DNA from 2 places in the Yersinia enterocolitica subsp. enterocolitica genome. Region 1 is predicted to be linked to the other one. Evidence: predicted binding sites of a transcription regulator. Region 1 holds the regulator's gene; the other holds the start of a gene.

Region 1 (7,897 bases):
TTTTTGTGCCAATTTTTGCTGTTCAGCTGAAATAGTGACACCTGAAACCGACACCCCGAAATGGCGCGCGGCGTAAGCGGCTAGCCCACCCCAGCCACAACCGATATCGAGCAGCTTCATACCCGGTGCTAATTGCAGCTTCTCACAGATCATCTGCAATTTATTTTCCTGCGCTTGTTCAAGGGTGGCCGCATCTTTCCAATAGGCGCAAGAATATTGCATATTGGGGTCGAGCATTAGGCTAAACAGATCATTACCGAGATCGTAATGTTCTTTGCCGACAATCCAAGCTCGTTTCTTCGATTGCAAATTGATAATACGTGCGGCAGCAATGCGTAAAGTATCTTTGAAATGGTGTGGAAGTTGATGCTCCAGACCAGCTCTGAGAACGCGCTGGAAGAAAATATCCAGCCGATCGCATTCCCACCAGCCATCCATATAACTCTCACCTAATGCCAAAGATCCTTCTTGTAATACCCGCTTAAAGAAGTCTGGATTATTAACTCTAATATCGAAGGGACGTGAGCCATTGATTTCAATATCAGCGCGGCTCAGCATTTCTTGTACAATGCGAAACCACGGATTTTCTTGAATACTCTGGTCTTCTATACAGGATGAACTCATAGCTTCTCCATCACTTTCTTCTGACTTATGACCCGCGATAAAAACTATATGCGCAGATACATACCAATAAAGTTGGTGTTTGGTATCCATTACGGACAGAGGAAGATTAAGAAGAAACCCTAATTTAGGGCTGCTCATCCATAAGAGTAAATGTGACGCAATCCACGCGTCCAGCAAGTGCTTAAGATAATGCTTTTTTTAAATGATATTATAATCGGTTAAACCGAGTATAGGCTTGCCGGGAAGCTTTCTCAATACTAAATCTTTCCCGGCCAAAATTTCACTTAGTGACTATTTTTACAAGGAATTATGACTCCACGCAATTATAGTCATTATTATTAGTATGGACTTTTTCTTTCCTCAACGCATAACAATGAATGCCATATCCCAATGCGGCTAAAGCTACCGTTGACAGCATCACAGTGACGGTTGCCAGCAAAGGTTGGCTGATATAGGCCGACACCATCATGCTGGCAATAAAACACAAGCCCAGTTGTAGTGTGTTTTGCAACGCTGCTGCTTTACCCGTACTGGCAGGAAAGGGCATTAATGCATTTGCTACGGTAATAGGGTAGCAGGCACCATTCACAAGCGCCATTAAGCAGAACGGAATAAGTAAGGTCACCAGTGTTGGCGTCGTCAGCGTTGCTATCAGATAAAGTGCAATCATACTGATAGCATAACCGGCCAACAGCCACGGCAGTAGGGTGTTACCCTTGATTCGACTCAATGCACTACGGCAACCAAATCCCCCCAGTAGAAAGGCTACTGTTTGTGGAACATAACTCAAACCAATGACATTCGGGCTATATCCCATATCACCTAAAATAAAAGGTGAACCCGTTAGCCAGGCAAAAAAAACCGGCACTGCATGCAGCAAACATCATCACGTTGCCGCTGAATACCGGAGACTTCAGTAACTGCCAGAAACTAATGGCGTTTTTGCTTCTATCTACGTTATCCGGCGCTGTTTTTTTCCGTTCCTTAAGCAAGGCGGTCGGAATCAGTAGCAGCAGGGTAATCGCCAATAGCACGACAAAAATTGAGCGCCAGCTGAAATGGTTTAATAACCAGGCACCCAGTAATGGCGCGAGCGCAGGGGATAACGCCACTAATGGCATAATGGTCGCAAATACTCGGTTGGCCTTGCCGTCGCGATAGCGATCGACCACTAAGGCTTGCCAGCTCACCGCAGCGGAACAGACCCCCACCGCCTGAATAAAGCGCAAAACCAATAACTGCGCCGCAGTTTCAACCCATAAAATCCCCAGGCAGCCGATAGCAAATAACCCTAACCCTGCTAACAGCACCGGTTTGCGGCCTATTTTGTCCGAAACGGGTCCCCAGATAAGTTGGGCGATCGCGAAACCCGCGAGAAAGATACTAAGGCTGGCGCTGATGGAGCCGGCGGAGGTTTGGAGTTCTTGTTGCATGGCACCAAAGGCGGGCAAATACATGTCAGTGGCCAGATACCCCAACATGCTCAAACCGGCCAGGTAGAACATGAAGCTCGATGTTGTTTTCATTGTTGTTTCTCATTATATCCTTCGTCCTTGAAACCGCAGGGGTGTTAGCTGCTCTTACTTACCCGCATCACTTATTGATATAAGCTCATCGGGATGTGTTCGTTTGCTGCCTGCCTGTGGTTCCAATGACTTTGGCTAAATTATAGTTTTTGCAGGTAAAACTTTTGTTATCGAAAATTAATTGCGGGGGCATTCTAACGACGCGATATTCTGTTGTGAAACGGTAATATTTGCGCCATGCTATCAAAAAAATTGATGTCAAAAATTCCGTTTAAAGGAAGCGCAAAACCATGTGGTCAGAATACTCATTAGATGTGGTGGATGCTGTTGCGCGCACCGGGAGTTTCAGCGCTGCTGCGCAAGAATTGCACCGCGTACCGTCTGCGATAAGTTATACCGTGCGTCAATTGGAGGAGTGGTTGGCTGTGCCGCTATTTGCGCGCCGCCATCGGGATGTAGAATTGACCGAAGCAGGCAAAGTTTTTATTAAAGAATCGCGTGATGTTATCAAAAAAATGAATGACACACGTCGTCAATGTCAACAAGTGGCGAATGGCTGGCGCGGGCAATTAAATATCGTGGTCGATAAAATTGTCAAACCTCAGCGAAGCCGCCGTTTAGTGCTGGATTTTTATCGCCATTTTCCCGATATCGAATTGCGGGTGCGTTATGAAGTCTTTAACGGCGTTTGGGATGCGCTGGCGGATGGGCAAGCGGATATGGCCATTGGTGCGACGCGTGCCATCCCGGTTGGCGGGCGGTTCGTCTTCCGTGACATGGGTTTTCTGACCTGGCATTGCGTAGTAAGTATCAATCACCCTTTAGCGCAGCTAACCGGGCCACTTAACGACGATCAGTTGCGGCCTTATCCCTCCCTCTGTTTAGAGGATACTGCGCGAAATTTGCCGAAACGAGATACCTGGACGTTGGATAACCAACAGCGATTAGTGGCACCGGATTGGGCGACGGGCATAGACTGTCTGTGTGAGGGGTTATGTATTGGCATGGTGCCCGCTCATATGGTATCGCCCCTGATTGCACAAGGGAAACTGGCAGCCTTAACACTCGCTGACCCCTTACCTGCTAGCCCGTGTTGCTTGACGTGGGAGCAGAATAACCATTCCCCGGCCTTAGCCTGGATGTTGGAATATTTGGGTGACAGTGTCACGTTAAATGATGAGTGGCTAAGAGATGCTAATGGCACGGATAATGAGCTTCGGCAGAATTAGCCGCCGGTAACAGGGCGCTACCGGCAGACTAAATGTTTAGCGATGATAACTGTGCTTAGCGACGATAATCGCGGAATGGGCCATCAGCAACAGAACGACGTTCGACTAGTTTTGGATGTACTTCAATGGTTTGAGGGTCTTCGCGTTTGCTGACAATTCTGTCGAGCAACATAGCAAAAGCCGTTTCACCCAATCGCTCTTTCGGCTGATGAATGGTGGTCAACGCCGGCGAGAAATAGCGCGCATTACGCACATTGTCATACCCGATCACCGAAATATCTTGTGGTACACGCAAACCTAATTCATCTGCGGCGCATATCGCGCCCATTGCCATAATATCGCCACCACAGAATACAGCAGTCGGACGATGCTTTTGTGTCAGAATTTGATGCATGGCTTTATAGCCGGATTCTGGCTCAAAATCACCTTGAACCACCCATTCTTCTCGCAGGGTGATGTTGGCCTCCTCTAATGCTTTTAGGAAGCCCTGATGGCGACCGCCACCGGTATTACGCGATAGCTGGCCGGGGATAGCCCCGATATCGCGGTGACCACGCTCAATAAGATAACGGCCAGCTAAATAACCGCCTTCGAATGCATTATCAATAATCGAATCGGTAAAATCGCCACGGGCGGTTCCCCAATCCATCACTACCATTGGAATATTGCGATAATCCTCTAACATTCCCAGTAGCTGTTCCGGATATTCAGAACACATCACCAATAAGCCATCAACACGCTTTTGTGCCAGCATCGCCAAATAGGCTTTTTGCTTGTCCAGATTATTATGAGAGTTACATAAAATCAGAGTGTAGCCTTTGCTATAACAGCTATTTTCAACCGCTTCGATCACTTCAGCAAAATAGGGGGCTTCGCTGGATGTCGCCAACAAGCCAATTGATTTAGTGTGATTAACTTTCAAACTGCGCGCCACAGCACTCGGTGAATAATGCAGTTCTTTAATGGCTGCCCACACAGCGGCCTTGGTGTTTTCGGCGACGAAACGAGTTTTGTTGATAACGTGCGAAACGGTGGTAGTAGACACACCCGCGTGTTTGGCCACATCTTTAATCGTTGCCATAAAAAGAATGACTCCTAAGCTCACCTGTTACAGCAGGTAAGTATTATGTTAATCGTTTGCCTGCATGACTCGAACACCGCTCAGACAGAAACAAGATAGTAGGCTGGAGAGCTAAGTCAGATGGTCGTCTGAGAGTATTTATTAGACGTTATTAGTCGGCATACAGTTATGAACTGCGAATTTTGGCTGATCTGGAGGAAAAGTGGAAGAGGTAATCAATGTTATAAAGTGCGTAATGGGCACAAGATTTTTTTTCTTAACTGTGGGAAAATAATTTAACGCACTAACTATGTGCCTTTACCCTACTAAAATAAACCGGCTGAGGAGTTCTTATGGATACCAATCTGAAAATGTCGCTGATTACGACTGTTGGTGCACTGGCGATGATTATTGCCTTTAGCTTCGTGGCGGTCATGAATTAATTAAGCCGCGTGCCGGTGTGAAGTGATAAGTAGGGCGGTTAACCCGCCCTTAATTATTTCTGTTGGTAATATGATTACCCGGCGTCTTTTGCTTCTTGTCTTATCAGGCTAAGTTTTTCTCAACGAAAGACCAATTCACCAGCGCCCAGAAATTCTCCAGATATTTTGGTCGCGCATTACGATAATCAATATAGTAAGCGTGCTCCCATACATCCACAGTTAACAATGGCTTATCAGCGGTCGTCAGCGGTGTCGCCGCATTTGATGTGCTGACAATAGCTAACGTGCCATCCGTTTTTTTGACCAGCCAGGTCCAGCCCGCGCCAAAGTTTTTTACCGCCGCATCAGTAAATTGCGCTTTAAATTCAGCAAAAGATCCAAAGGATTGATTAATGGCATCGGCGACTTTTCCTGTCGGCTCGCCGCCGCCATTAGGTGATAAACAGTGCCAGTAAAAGGTGTGGTTCCAAACTTGAGCTGCATTGTTAAAAATACCGCCACTGGAGGTTTTGACAATCTCCTCCAAGGATTTACCTGCAAACTCAGTATCCTTGATCAGGTTATTGAGGTTTACCACATAGGTGTTGTGGTGCTTGCCGTAATGGTATTCCAGCGTTTCAGCAGAAATGTGCGGTTCCAGTGCATTTTGTGCATAAGGTAATGCCGGTAATTCAAAAGACATAGCTCTCTCCTTTCGGGGTTGCTCAGGGTGTTTGCTCCTCAAATCCGAACGTTAGCTCACTAAGATGTGGTGAGGAGCGGTTAAAATCGTAATTGTTGTATTTTTATTGTGGGCATTAATTTTAACAACTTTTAACAGGAATGACAGGCATAACCATATTATTTGATGGGATATTGGCTGGTTGAAGTTTGACAGGTATGTTTGACAGGTATACAAGCACCCGATAGGGCTACCGGGTGCGGTGCTTGGTTTAGCGGATAGTTTTCGGTGTCACAACACGACGAGCGCCGACATAATGATCTTGCCAGTAGTCGTTGTCTAGCATGCTGATACGAATTTCTTCACCGGTGCGTGGTGACTGAATAAATTTGCCGTTGCCTAAATAAACGCCGACATGATCAGCAACACCGCGATTAGCAATATTGAAGAACACTAAATCACCACTTTCTAATTCAGCGCGTTTAACCGGTGCTGCATCGCGCAAATGATACATTTCATTAGCAGTACGTGGCATTTTTATTCTGATGACATCTTTATAGGCGTAGTAAATAAGCCCGCTGCAATCAAAACCGGTATTAGGGGAGGTGCCACCCCAGCGATAAGGTTTCCCTACTTGCTTCATCAGTTTGCTCATTGCGGTCTGTTTAGCATGCTGATAGCGCTTTTTATGCGCAGGGCTGAGTTTTATTTTACTATTTGCTACTAATTCGGTCGCGGCTTTACCTTGGGTTTTATTGCGATGGCGACCGTAAGCCACTTTTTCGGTTTTTTTAACTGCCGCTTTTTTATTGCTAGCAGTTTTAATATTCGTTTTTTTGCTACTAGTGACTTTTGGGCTGGTAGGTTTGCTGACTTCCTGTGCCTTTTTCTTAATGGTTTTGCTGGCGGTAGCTGCCGTTTTCTTTTTATCGTTGTTGGTCGCTATTTTATTTGTCACATTTTTACTATTGGTTTTGTTGTTATCAATTTTGGCTTTTTTAGTATTTTTATCAGCTTTACGCTTTTTACGGTCATCAGGACTGGCCTGACTGACTTGGCCTTTTTTTTGCTCAGCCGAGACGTGAGCCTGCGGCGACGCATGTGCGAGGTTTAGAAATAGCTGGGTAAACAGCAGCACAAACAGCGTAAGTATTAAACGCATAATAACGCTACCAACCTTGGCCCTGAAATGAAGATGAAGAGTCACAGTATTGCCGAAACTCCGGATATAAAAAAGCGGAGAGCTACAGGATTTTAGTCGATATTGTGAGAAAACGTTAATGGCGTCGCAATTGTCGTTTTTTCACACGGCTAATGAACTTAAATCAACCATACGTCAACGAGTTAGTCGACCCGAATTTCTGGTATCCCTCAGTGAAGATAATAATGAAGAGAAGGGATCAAAAATGTTATTCTAAATGCACATATTTGTAGCTGATAATATAATCCACAACTAACCGAGTAAAACCCCTGCAAAAGATGGCGTTTTATTCCAGTGGTGACAGTCGCTACAATAGGCTGGACGCAATAATAAAATAGCCCTAATGGATAGGTTCTAAGTATTGTAGCCACTAAATGGCTTGAGGAAGCAAGAAATGACGACGATTGATAAAATTCAGCGCCAGATAGCAGAAAACCCCATCCTGCTTTACATGAAGGGCTCACCAAAACTGCCAAACTGCGGTTTCTCTGCTCAGGCTGTACAGGCGCTATCTGCTTGTGGCGAACGCTTTGCTTACGTTGATATTTTGCAGAATCCAGATATCCGTGCTGAGCTGCCAAAATACGCTAACTGGCCAACTTTCCCACAACTGTGGGTTGACGGCGAATTGGTGGGCGGTTGCGACATCCTGATGGAAATGTATCAGCGTGGTGAACTGCAACAACTGTTGAAAGAGACGGCAGATAAATACCGTACTGAAGAAGAAAAACCTGCAGCAGAGTAATGAGCTGCCAGCTTAGGTAATAAATAAAAAGGCAGCTACTTAAGCTGCCTGAGGTTATTGACAAAGTGCCCGCAGCGGTGAAAACAGGTAGATCATAAAGACGCCGTAAAATCGTCCCTGATGGCTCGAGCCGCGCCGTCCGTGGCGCGGACGCTTTACTCTTCTACCTGTCCTCACCTTGCAAGATCGAGTCGTTGGGGTTTGTCAGCAGTCTGAGGTGGCTCGCAGGCCACCTTTTTTAATAGTGAATTTGCAATTATTGACTTGAGTTAGGTTACTCAGATTCACCCGCCGGTACCGGCCAGCCACCCAATTTCTTCCAACGATTGACCAACTCACAGAATAATTTCGCCGTTTGCATTGTATCGTACAAAGCAGAGTGAGCCTGGCTGCTATCAAACGGAATAC
Region 2 (7,897 bases), 1.5 Mb from region 1:
GGTGCGGCAATCTTGGGCGCTATCTCTGGTGCGCACCATGTGCATCAGATGGCTGAACACTACGGTGTTCCAGTCATTCTGCATACCGACCATTGCGCCAAGAAATTGCTGCCGTGGTTAGACGGCTTGTTGGATGCAGGCGAAAAACACTTTGCTGCCACTGGCAAACCCCTGTTCTCTTCTCACATGATCGACCTGTCTGAAGAGTCCCTGGAAGAAAACATCGAAATTTGTAGCAAGTACCTGACTCGTATGTCAAAACTGGGTATGACGCTGGAAATCGAACTGGGTTGCACCGGTGGTGAAGAAGATGGCGTGGACAACAGCCACATGGACGCTTCTTCTCTGTACACTCAGCCACAAGATGTTGATTACGCTTACGAAAAACTGAACGCAATCAGCCCACGTTTCACTATCGCGGCCTCTTTCGGTAACGTGCACGGTGTTTACAAACCAGGTAACGTGAAACTGACCCCAACTATTCTGCGTGATTCTCAGGATTATGTTTCTAAGAAACACAATTTGCCGCACAACAGCCTGAACTTCGTGTTCCACGGTGGTTCAGGTTCAACTGCTGCTGAAATCAAAGAAGCAGTTAGCTACGGCGTAGTGAAAATGAATATCGACACCGATACCCAATGGGCAACATGGGAAGGTATTCTGAACTACTACAAAAAGAACGAAGGCTATCTGCAAGGCCAACTGGGTAACCCTGAAGGTGCTGACAAGCCGAACAAGAAATACTACGATCCACGCGTATGGCTGCGTGCTGCTCAGACTTCAATGATTGCCCGTCTGGAACTGGCATTCAAAGAACTGAACGCAATTGACGTACTGTAATTCAGTCTCATTTTGACTGATTGAAAAGGCCCTGCGGGGCCTTTTTCCGTTTATTGCGCTGGCTGCATAGAGGTAATGGCGAAGTGATAGTGAGCTATCTATTTGCGTCCGTTCACCTGCTATCAAAATTGGCAACACGGCCTATTGTTGGTTACCCTAAACAGGCATGGCTGTCATGGGGTTAACAATGGCGGTAATTTTTGCGTAATCTCCCCAGCGGGGACTTTTTTGTAGGGTGGTTTAAATGGAAGAATTAAACGTAGTTGATGGAATCAATGAAGCGAGTACTTGGTTGGTGAATAATCAGGAATTACTGATTCAGTATGCAGTTAATCTTATCGCAGCCTTATTGATTCTGATTGTGGGTTCGATTATTGCCAAAGTGGTTTCTGGCATGCTTGGCCGAGTGATGAAATTGCGCGGAATTGATATCACTGTTGCGGATTTTTTGGCAGCAATGGTGCGTTACAGCATTCTGGCGTTCACTATTGTGGCGGTTCTGGGGCGTCTTGGGGTGCAAACCGCGTCAGTGATTGCGGTCATCGGTGCTGCTGGTTTAGCTGTTGGTTTGGCGCTGCAAGGCTCACTGTCCAACTTTGCCGCAGGTGTGTTGCTGGTGGCCTTCCGTCCATTTAAAGCGGGTGAGTACGTCGATCTGGGTGGCGTAGCCGGTACCGTGGTGCAAGTGCAAATTTTCTCAACCACGCTACGGACGGTTGACGACAAAATCATTGTTGTACCGAACGGTAAAATTATTGCCAACAATATAATCAATACCAGCCGTGAACCGAACCGCCGTACAGATATGGTAATCGGTGTCTCTTATGATGCAGATATTGATGTGGTGAAGAAAGTGCTGGGTGACATCATTGCAGCCGATTCACGCATTATGCATGACAAAGGGGTTACCGTGCGTCTGAATGAGATGGCTGCTTCTTCTCTCAACTTCACGGTGCGCGTTTGGACTACTAATGGCGATGCGATGGAAGTGTATTGGGATTTGATGGAAAACTTCAAACGTGCATTGGATGCTCACAAAATCGGCATTCCATATCCACAGATGGATGTGCATTTGCATCAGGTTGATAAAGCAGAATCTGCTCCGACAGCATAGCTGCTGATAGCGAGTGAGTGAAGGGGTTACCGCACCCAGGGGCGCTCCGGCAACTCCGTCGCTACGACCCCAATGGCACGATTCCCCTTCAGTTGACTTTGCCAGCGGTCAATACGGGCTATTTTTAGCCCGTTTGAGGTTAATGACAAAGTGCCCGTAACGGTGAAAACAGGCAGATCGTAAAGACGCCGTAAACCCTTCCCTGGGGGCTCGACCCGCGCCATCCGTGGCGCGGACGCTTTACTCTTCTACTTGCCTTCACCTTGCAAGATCGAGTCGTTGGGGTTTGTCAGCGGTCTGACGGGCTATTTTTAGCCCGTTTTTTCTCTTTTTCATTTATTTTTCTCCCGCGCGAGCTTCAGTTTATTAATTATTAGTTTTTCTTATAGTAGATAAGAAATATCAATTTCCTCTGATGGTTTTATCCCCGTACTATGCTGCTAATTCCTCCCCAATTCTCTCAATCAGTTTTGAGTATTATTTAAAGGTAACAGTATGTTAGCCGTATTTTTGCAAGGTTTTGCCCTGAGTGCAGCCATGATCCTCCCCCTTGGGCCGCAAAATGCTTTTGTGATGAATCAGGGAATTAAGCGGCAGCATCATTTGATGAGTGCATCATTGTGTGCCCTTAGTGACATTATCTTAATTTGCGCCGGTATTTTTGGCGGTAGCGCCTTACTGAACCGCTCTCCCCTGCTGCTGGCACTGGTCACCTGGGGCGGCGTGGCATTTTTGTTATGGTATGGCTGGGGAGCGCTGATGGCCGCATGGCGTGGAGATAGCTCATCTGCTGCGGTTGCCGCTGGTACACAAGGGCGCTGGCGCATTATCGTGACATTATTGGCGGTGACCTGACTTAACCCGCATGTCTATCTGGATACTTTTGTGGTGCTGGGTAGCTTGGGAGGCCAGTTATTACCGGATGTTCGGCCCTGGTTTGCTTTTGGTGCCGTGAGCGCTTCAGTTGCCTGGTTTTTTGCTCTGGCATTGTTGGCTGCGTGGCTATCGCCGTGGCTTAATCGGCCTGGCTCACAGCGGGTAATCAATTTGCTGGTGGGGGGAGTGATGTGGTTTATCGCTTTTCAGTTAGCGCGACAGGGATTGAACCTGTAAGTTTTTATCATTAATCCGAATCCCTAATTTAGTAAGATATGCTACGGTTGTCTTATACCCGTCATACTTCAAGCTGCATGTATGTTGGCTGCCTTCGTTCACCCCAGTCACTGACTTGTGTAAGCTTCTGGGGACTCGCTCAGTTGCCGCCTTCATGCAACTCGAATTATTTAGTGCATAGTTTTATTATGATTATCTTAGGAGGCTTCCGTGAAGTTGAAGACATTGGCTTTGGCCGCAATGATGGGATTAGGGACGTTACCTTTGGCGCTACAAGTTCAAGCCGCCGAAGTGCCAGAAGGGCCGCATGTTGTTACCTCCGGCACCGCCAGTGTTGATGCAACACCGGATATCGCTACTATTGCCATTGAAGTGAGTGTATCTGCCAAAGACGCCGCAGATGCCAAAAAACAGGCAGATACCCGCGTCGCACAATATTTTGATTTTCTGCGTAAGAGTGGCATTGAGAAAAAAGATATCAATGCTGCCAATATTCGTACTCAACCTGAATACGATTATCAAAAAACCGGTGAAGCTGTCTTGAAGGGCTACCGTGCGGTACGTCAGGTTCAGGTGACACTGCGCCAACTGGATAAGTTAAATGAGTTGCTGGATGGTGCGTTAAAATCAGGTCTGAATGAGATTCGTGCCGTGGAATTGGGTGTTGCCAATCCGGACACTTACCGTGAACAGGCGCGTAAAAAGGCTATTGAAAATGCCATTAGTCAGGCGGGTGCATTGGCAGATGGTTTTAAGGTGAAATTAGGGCCGGTATACAGCATTCGTTACCATGTTGCTAACTACCAGCCAATGCCAGTAGCGCGTATGTTCAAGAGTGCCGAAGCTGCACCAGCCAATGATGCCGCCCAAACTTACGAACAACAGACCATTCATTTTGATGATCAGGTTGATGTGGTATTTGAGCTAAAAACCAGCTCTAACACGCCAGCCACTGCCGTCAAATAAGCTAGTCTTGCCGTAATACCTGACGCCCGTAAGATAATAGGGCGTCAGTTACTTTTCTCATCGTCCGGCTTTCTGGCGCGAATCGATGCCAGAACAGCATTCTCCGTTGCAATAATCCCGGCGTCAGATTAATTAATTCACCGGATGCCAACTCTTTTTCAATTTGCAGATGCGGGATCATACAGCAGGTAGTGCCTTGTCTTGCTAACTGTACAAACGCTTCTGACGAGTTAACGATATGGCAGGGCACGCTGCCCGGCGACAAATCGAAATTCTGCTGTAAAAACGCCTGATGCATATCATCCAAATGGTCAAAGGCCACCGCAGGTGCTTTCAGCAATGCCGAGCGGGTCACGCCATTGGGGAAATAACGTTCTGCAAAGGGTTTTGAAGCAACAAACAGGTAATCCAGTGCGCCGAGCTGATCAACCAGGCAGCTTGGCAGCGGCTGAGGTTGGATACTGACCGCACCTACCACTTCGCCACGACGTAACCGTTCTTGAGTTCGAGTTTCATCTTCGACTTGTAAATTTAGCCGGATAGGGGAGTCGGCCAACACCGGTTTTAAGGCTGGCAGGAGCCAGGTTGCCAGGCTGTCGGCGTTGACCGCCAATGACAGCAGCAGCGGTGTATCGCCGCCGTTATCATTGCCGAGCCACTCTTCTTCCAGCAATTCGACCTGATGCAGCAAGGCGAGCAGTTTCTGCCCTTGCTCAGTTGGACGGGGGGGCACAGTGCGCACCAACAGTGGTTGACCGAACAGATTCTCCAACTGCTTAATGCGTTGAGATACCGCCGATTGGGTGATGCAAAGTTTTTGTGCAGCGCGTTCAAAACCGCGTTCACGGATCACCGCGTCCAGCGCTTGTAGCGTACGGTAGTCTGGGCGTTTCATCGGAGTCATCTCTCCAAATATTAAGTTAATACCGCACTATGCCACATTTTGATCATTTATCTATGTCGGAATGCCGCGGGGCTCGCCACAAATAAACCGGCATAACTGTGATCCAGCTAAAATTAACCATCACACGAGTTGGCTTTATTGCGACGTTTTATCACTTAATATGCTCTATAATGACGTCAGGTTTTCTTTCACATCAAGGCGTGAACTTACCATGACTCAGGATGAACTTAAAAAAGCAGTGGGCTGGGCAGCATTAGAATATGTCAAACCTGGCACTATCGTTGGGGTCGGTACTGGCTCAACTGCGGCACATTTTATCGATGCTCTTGCTTCCATTAAAGGCCAGATCGAAGGGGCTGTTTCTAGCTCTGATGCCTCTACCGCTAAACTGAAAAGTTATGGCATTCAGGTATTTGATTGCAACGAAGTGGACGAGCTGGACATTTATGTCGACGGTGCTGATGAAATTAACAGCCAAATGCAGATGATCAAAGGCGGCGGTGCGGCTCTGACCCGCGAGAAAATCATTGCGGCCATTGCGCGTAAATTCATCTGTATTGCCGATGCTTCCAAACAGGTTGATGTGCTGGGTAAATTCCCGTTGCCGGTCGAAGTTATCCCAATGGCGCGTTCTTATGTGGCGCGTGAACTGGTGAAATTAGGCGGGTTACCTGAATATCGCCAGAATGTTTTGACTGATAACGGCAATGTTATTTTGGATGTCCATAATCTGACTATTTTGGATGCCATTGCGCTTGAAAATAAAATTAATAATATTGCCGGTGTTGTCACTGTGGGGCTATTTGCCAACCGAGGTGCTGATGTTGCACTAATTGGCACTGCCGATGGTGTTAAAACCGTAGAACTTAAGTGATCAGCTAATATGTATTCAGGATGAGGTTTGGTTGCTTCATCCTGATAATTTTTGCCTTTAAAACTCTTTTCTTAAAATGGTTAAATTTGGTGATATATATCACATTTACTCATTTCATTTTCTTAACCTGCCATTAACTCACTTCCTGCCAGTTTTTTATTCCATAAATTAACATTTGCACTGTTTGTTATGCTGACAGCAAGGCAATCGTTTGTATTGCTGCCAGCGAAATATTTGTTATGTTGACTGGGTGCTGACCGGATTCATTCGATATCGGCAGCCACATCTGAAGTCTGAAAATAGGGTCGGGGACATGGCAAAAGTATCACTGGAGAAAGACAGAATTAAGTTTCTGTTAGTGGAAGGGGTGCACCAGAGCACGGTTGATAATCTGCGTGCAGCCGGTTATAGCAATATTGAATATCATAAAGGTGCCTTAGACACCGAATCACTGAAAGAATCTATTCGTGATGCCCATTTCATCGGGATTCGATCGCGCACGCATCTGTCCGAAGAAGTCTTTGCTGCAGCAGAAAAGTTGGTTGCAGTCGGTTGTTTCTGTATCGGTACCAATCAGGTTGATTTAAAAGCGGCGACTAAACGTGGTGTGCCGGTATTCAATGCACCTTTCTCCAATACCCGTTCGGTAGCCGAAATGGTACTGGGCGAGTTACTGCTGATGTTCCGTGGTATTCCATCCGCCAACGCCAAAGCGCACCGTGGCGAGTGGAACAAACTGGCAGTCGGTTCCTATGAAGCCCGTGGTAAAAAACTGGGTATTATCGGCTATGGTCATATCGGGACTCAGTTAGGTATTTTGGCTGAAAGTGTCGGCATGAAAGTGTTCTTCTACGATATTGAAAATAAACTGTCGTTGGGGAATGCACAGCAGGTACGTCATCTGTCTGACTTGCTGAATATGAGTGATGTGATTAGCTTGCATGTGCCAGAAAACCACTCCACCAAAAATATGATTGGCCCTGAGCAGTTAGCTCTGATGAAACCGGGCGCGATGTTGATCAATGCCTCACGCGGAACGGTGGTTGATATCCCGGCACTCTGTGATGCGCTGGCGAGCAATCATCTGGCAGGGGCGGCAATCGACGTTTTCCCTGAAGAACCAGCAACCAATAAAGACCCGTTCAATTCACCATTGTGCGAGTTTGATAATGTGCTATTGACCCCACACATTGGTGGTTCAACTCAAGAAGCGCAGGAAAATATCGGTGATGAAGTCGCCGGTAAACTGGCGAAGTATTCCGACAACGGCTCAACGCTGTCTGCGGTTAACTTCCCGGAAGTTTCTCTGCCAGCGCACGGTGATAACACTCGCCGCTTGCTGCATATCCATGAGAACCGCCCAGGCATCCTGACCAGCATCAACAAAATCTTTGCTGAGCAGAATGTCAACATTGCCGCGCAGTATTTGCAAACCAGCGCTGATATTGGTTATGTCGTTATCGACGTTGAGACTGATGATGCGGAAAATGCAGAAAAAGCCTTGCAGGCAATGAAAGCGATTCCGGGGACTATTCGCTCGCGCCTATTGTACTGATATTTATTATATTGGTAGCGCGAATAGTAACCGACAACCCGGTATCTGCTGATGCCGGGTTTGTTGTTATTTTTTATATCGTTGCGTAGGCCACCTTACCACTGCCACACCTTTGTCGGTGTCACAATCTCTGGTAACGGCACATCCCAATGTTCACTCGGTAAGTGCTCTACCTGCTGGCAATCATGAGCCAAACCAATAGGATAGGGGCCACCCTGCTGCCAGTTTTGTAGCGTACGGTCATAGAATCCGCCCCCCATACCTAAACGTTGTCCATCTTGATCAAACGCCACCAGCGGAGTTATCACGACATCCAGTCGTTTTAATGGCAAGACATCGCGCACATCTAATTGAGGCTCCAGAATGTTCAGGCGATTACGAATGAGCTGGCTATCAGGACGATAGTGGAGAAACAACAAATGGCCGGGACAGAAAGGATGAAGTACCGGCAGATAAATCTGTTTTTTCTGCTGCCACAATAATTCGATAACAGGAGCGGTATCTAACTCGCCATCGAAAGAGAGAAAGAGT

Evidence for each region. The regulator PurR, encoded in region 1, represses purine synthesis genes. The targets are predictions, from matches to a motif close to CANGCAAACGTTTGCNTG.
Region 2: serA (phosphoglycerate dehydrogenase) is a predicted target of PurR. The motif match lies at 6,012-6,029, and genes of this name have one in related genera.

Annotation. Positions count from the first base shown of each region.
Region 1 covers NZ_LR590469.1:948,810-956,706, forward strand. Annotated here, with positions in the region: gene cfa (cyclopropane fatty acyl phospholipid synthase) at 1-624, opposite strand, end outside; partial or broken gene punC (purine nucleoside transporter PunC) at 932-2,150, opposite strand; gene punR (DNA-binding transcriptional activator PunR) at 2,441-3,379, shown strand; gene purR (HTH-type transcriptional repressor PurR) at 3,435-4,460, opposite strand; gene cydH (cytochrome bd-I oxidase subunit CydH) at 4,793-4,882, shown strand; gene sodB (superoxide dismutase [Fe]) at 4,986-5,564, opposite strand; gene FGL26_RS04445 (C40 family peptidase) at 5,815-6,705, opposite strand; gene FGL26_RS04450 (Grx4 family monothiol glutaredoxin) at 7,139-7,489, shown strand; gene rnt (ribonuclease T) at 7,764-7,897, opposite strand, start outside.
Region 2 covers NZ_LR590469.1:2,453,948-2,461,844, reverse strand. Annotated here, with positions in the region: gene fbaA (class II fructose-bisphosphate aldolase) at 1-840, shown strand, start outside; gene mscS (small-conductance mechanosensitive channel MscS) at 1,085-1,954, shown strand; partial or broken gene argO (arginine exporter ArgO) at 2,450-3,067, shown strand; gene FGL26_RS11720 (oxidative stress defense protein) at 3,278-4,033, shown strand; gene FGL26_RS11715 (LysR family transcriptional regulator ArgP) at 4,035-4,928, opposite strand; gene rpiA (ribose-5-phosphate isomerase RpiA) at 5,149-5,811, shown strand; gene serA (phosphoglycerate dehydrogenase) at 6,125-7,366, shown strand; gene FGL26_RS11700 (5-formyltetrahydrofolate cyclo-ligase) at 7,462-7,897, opposite strand, start outside.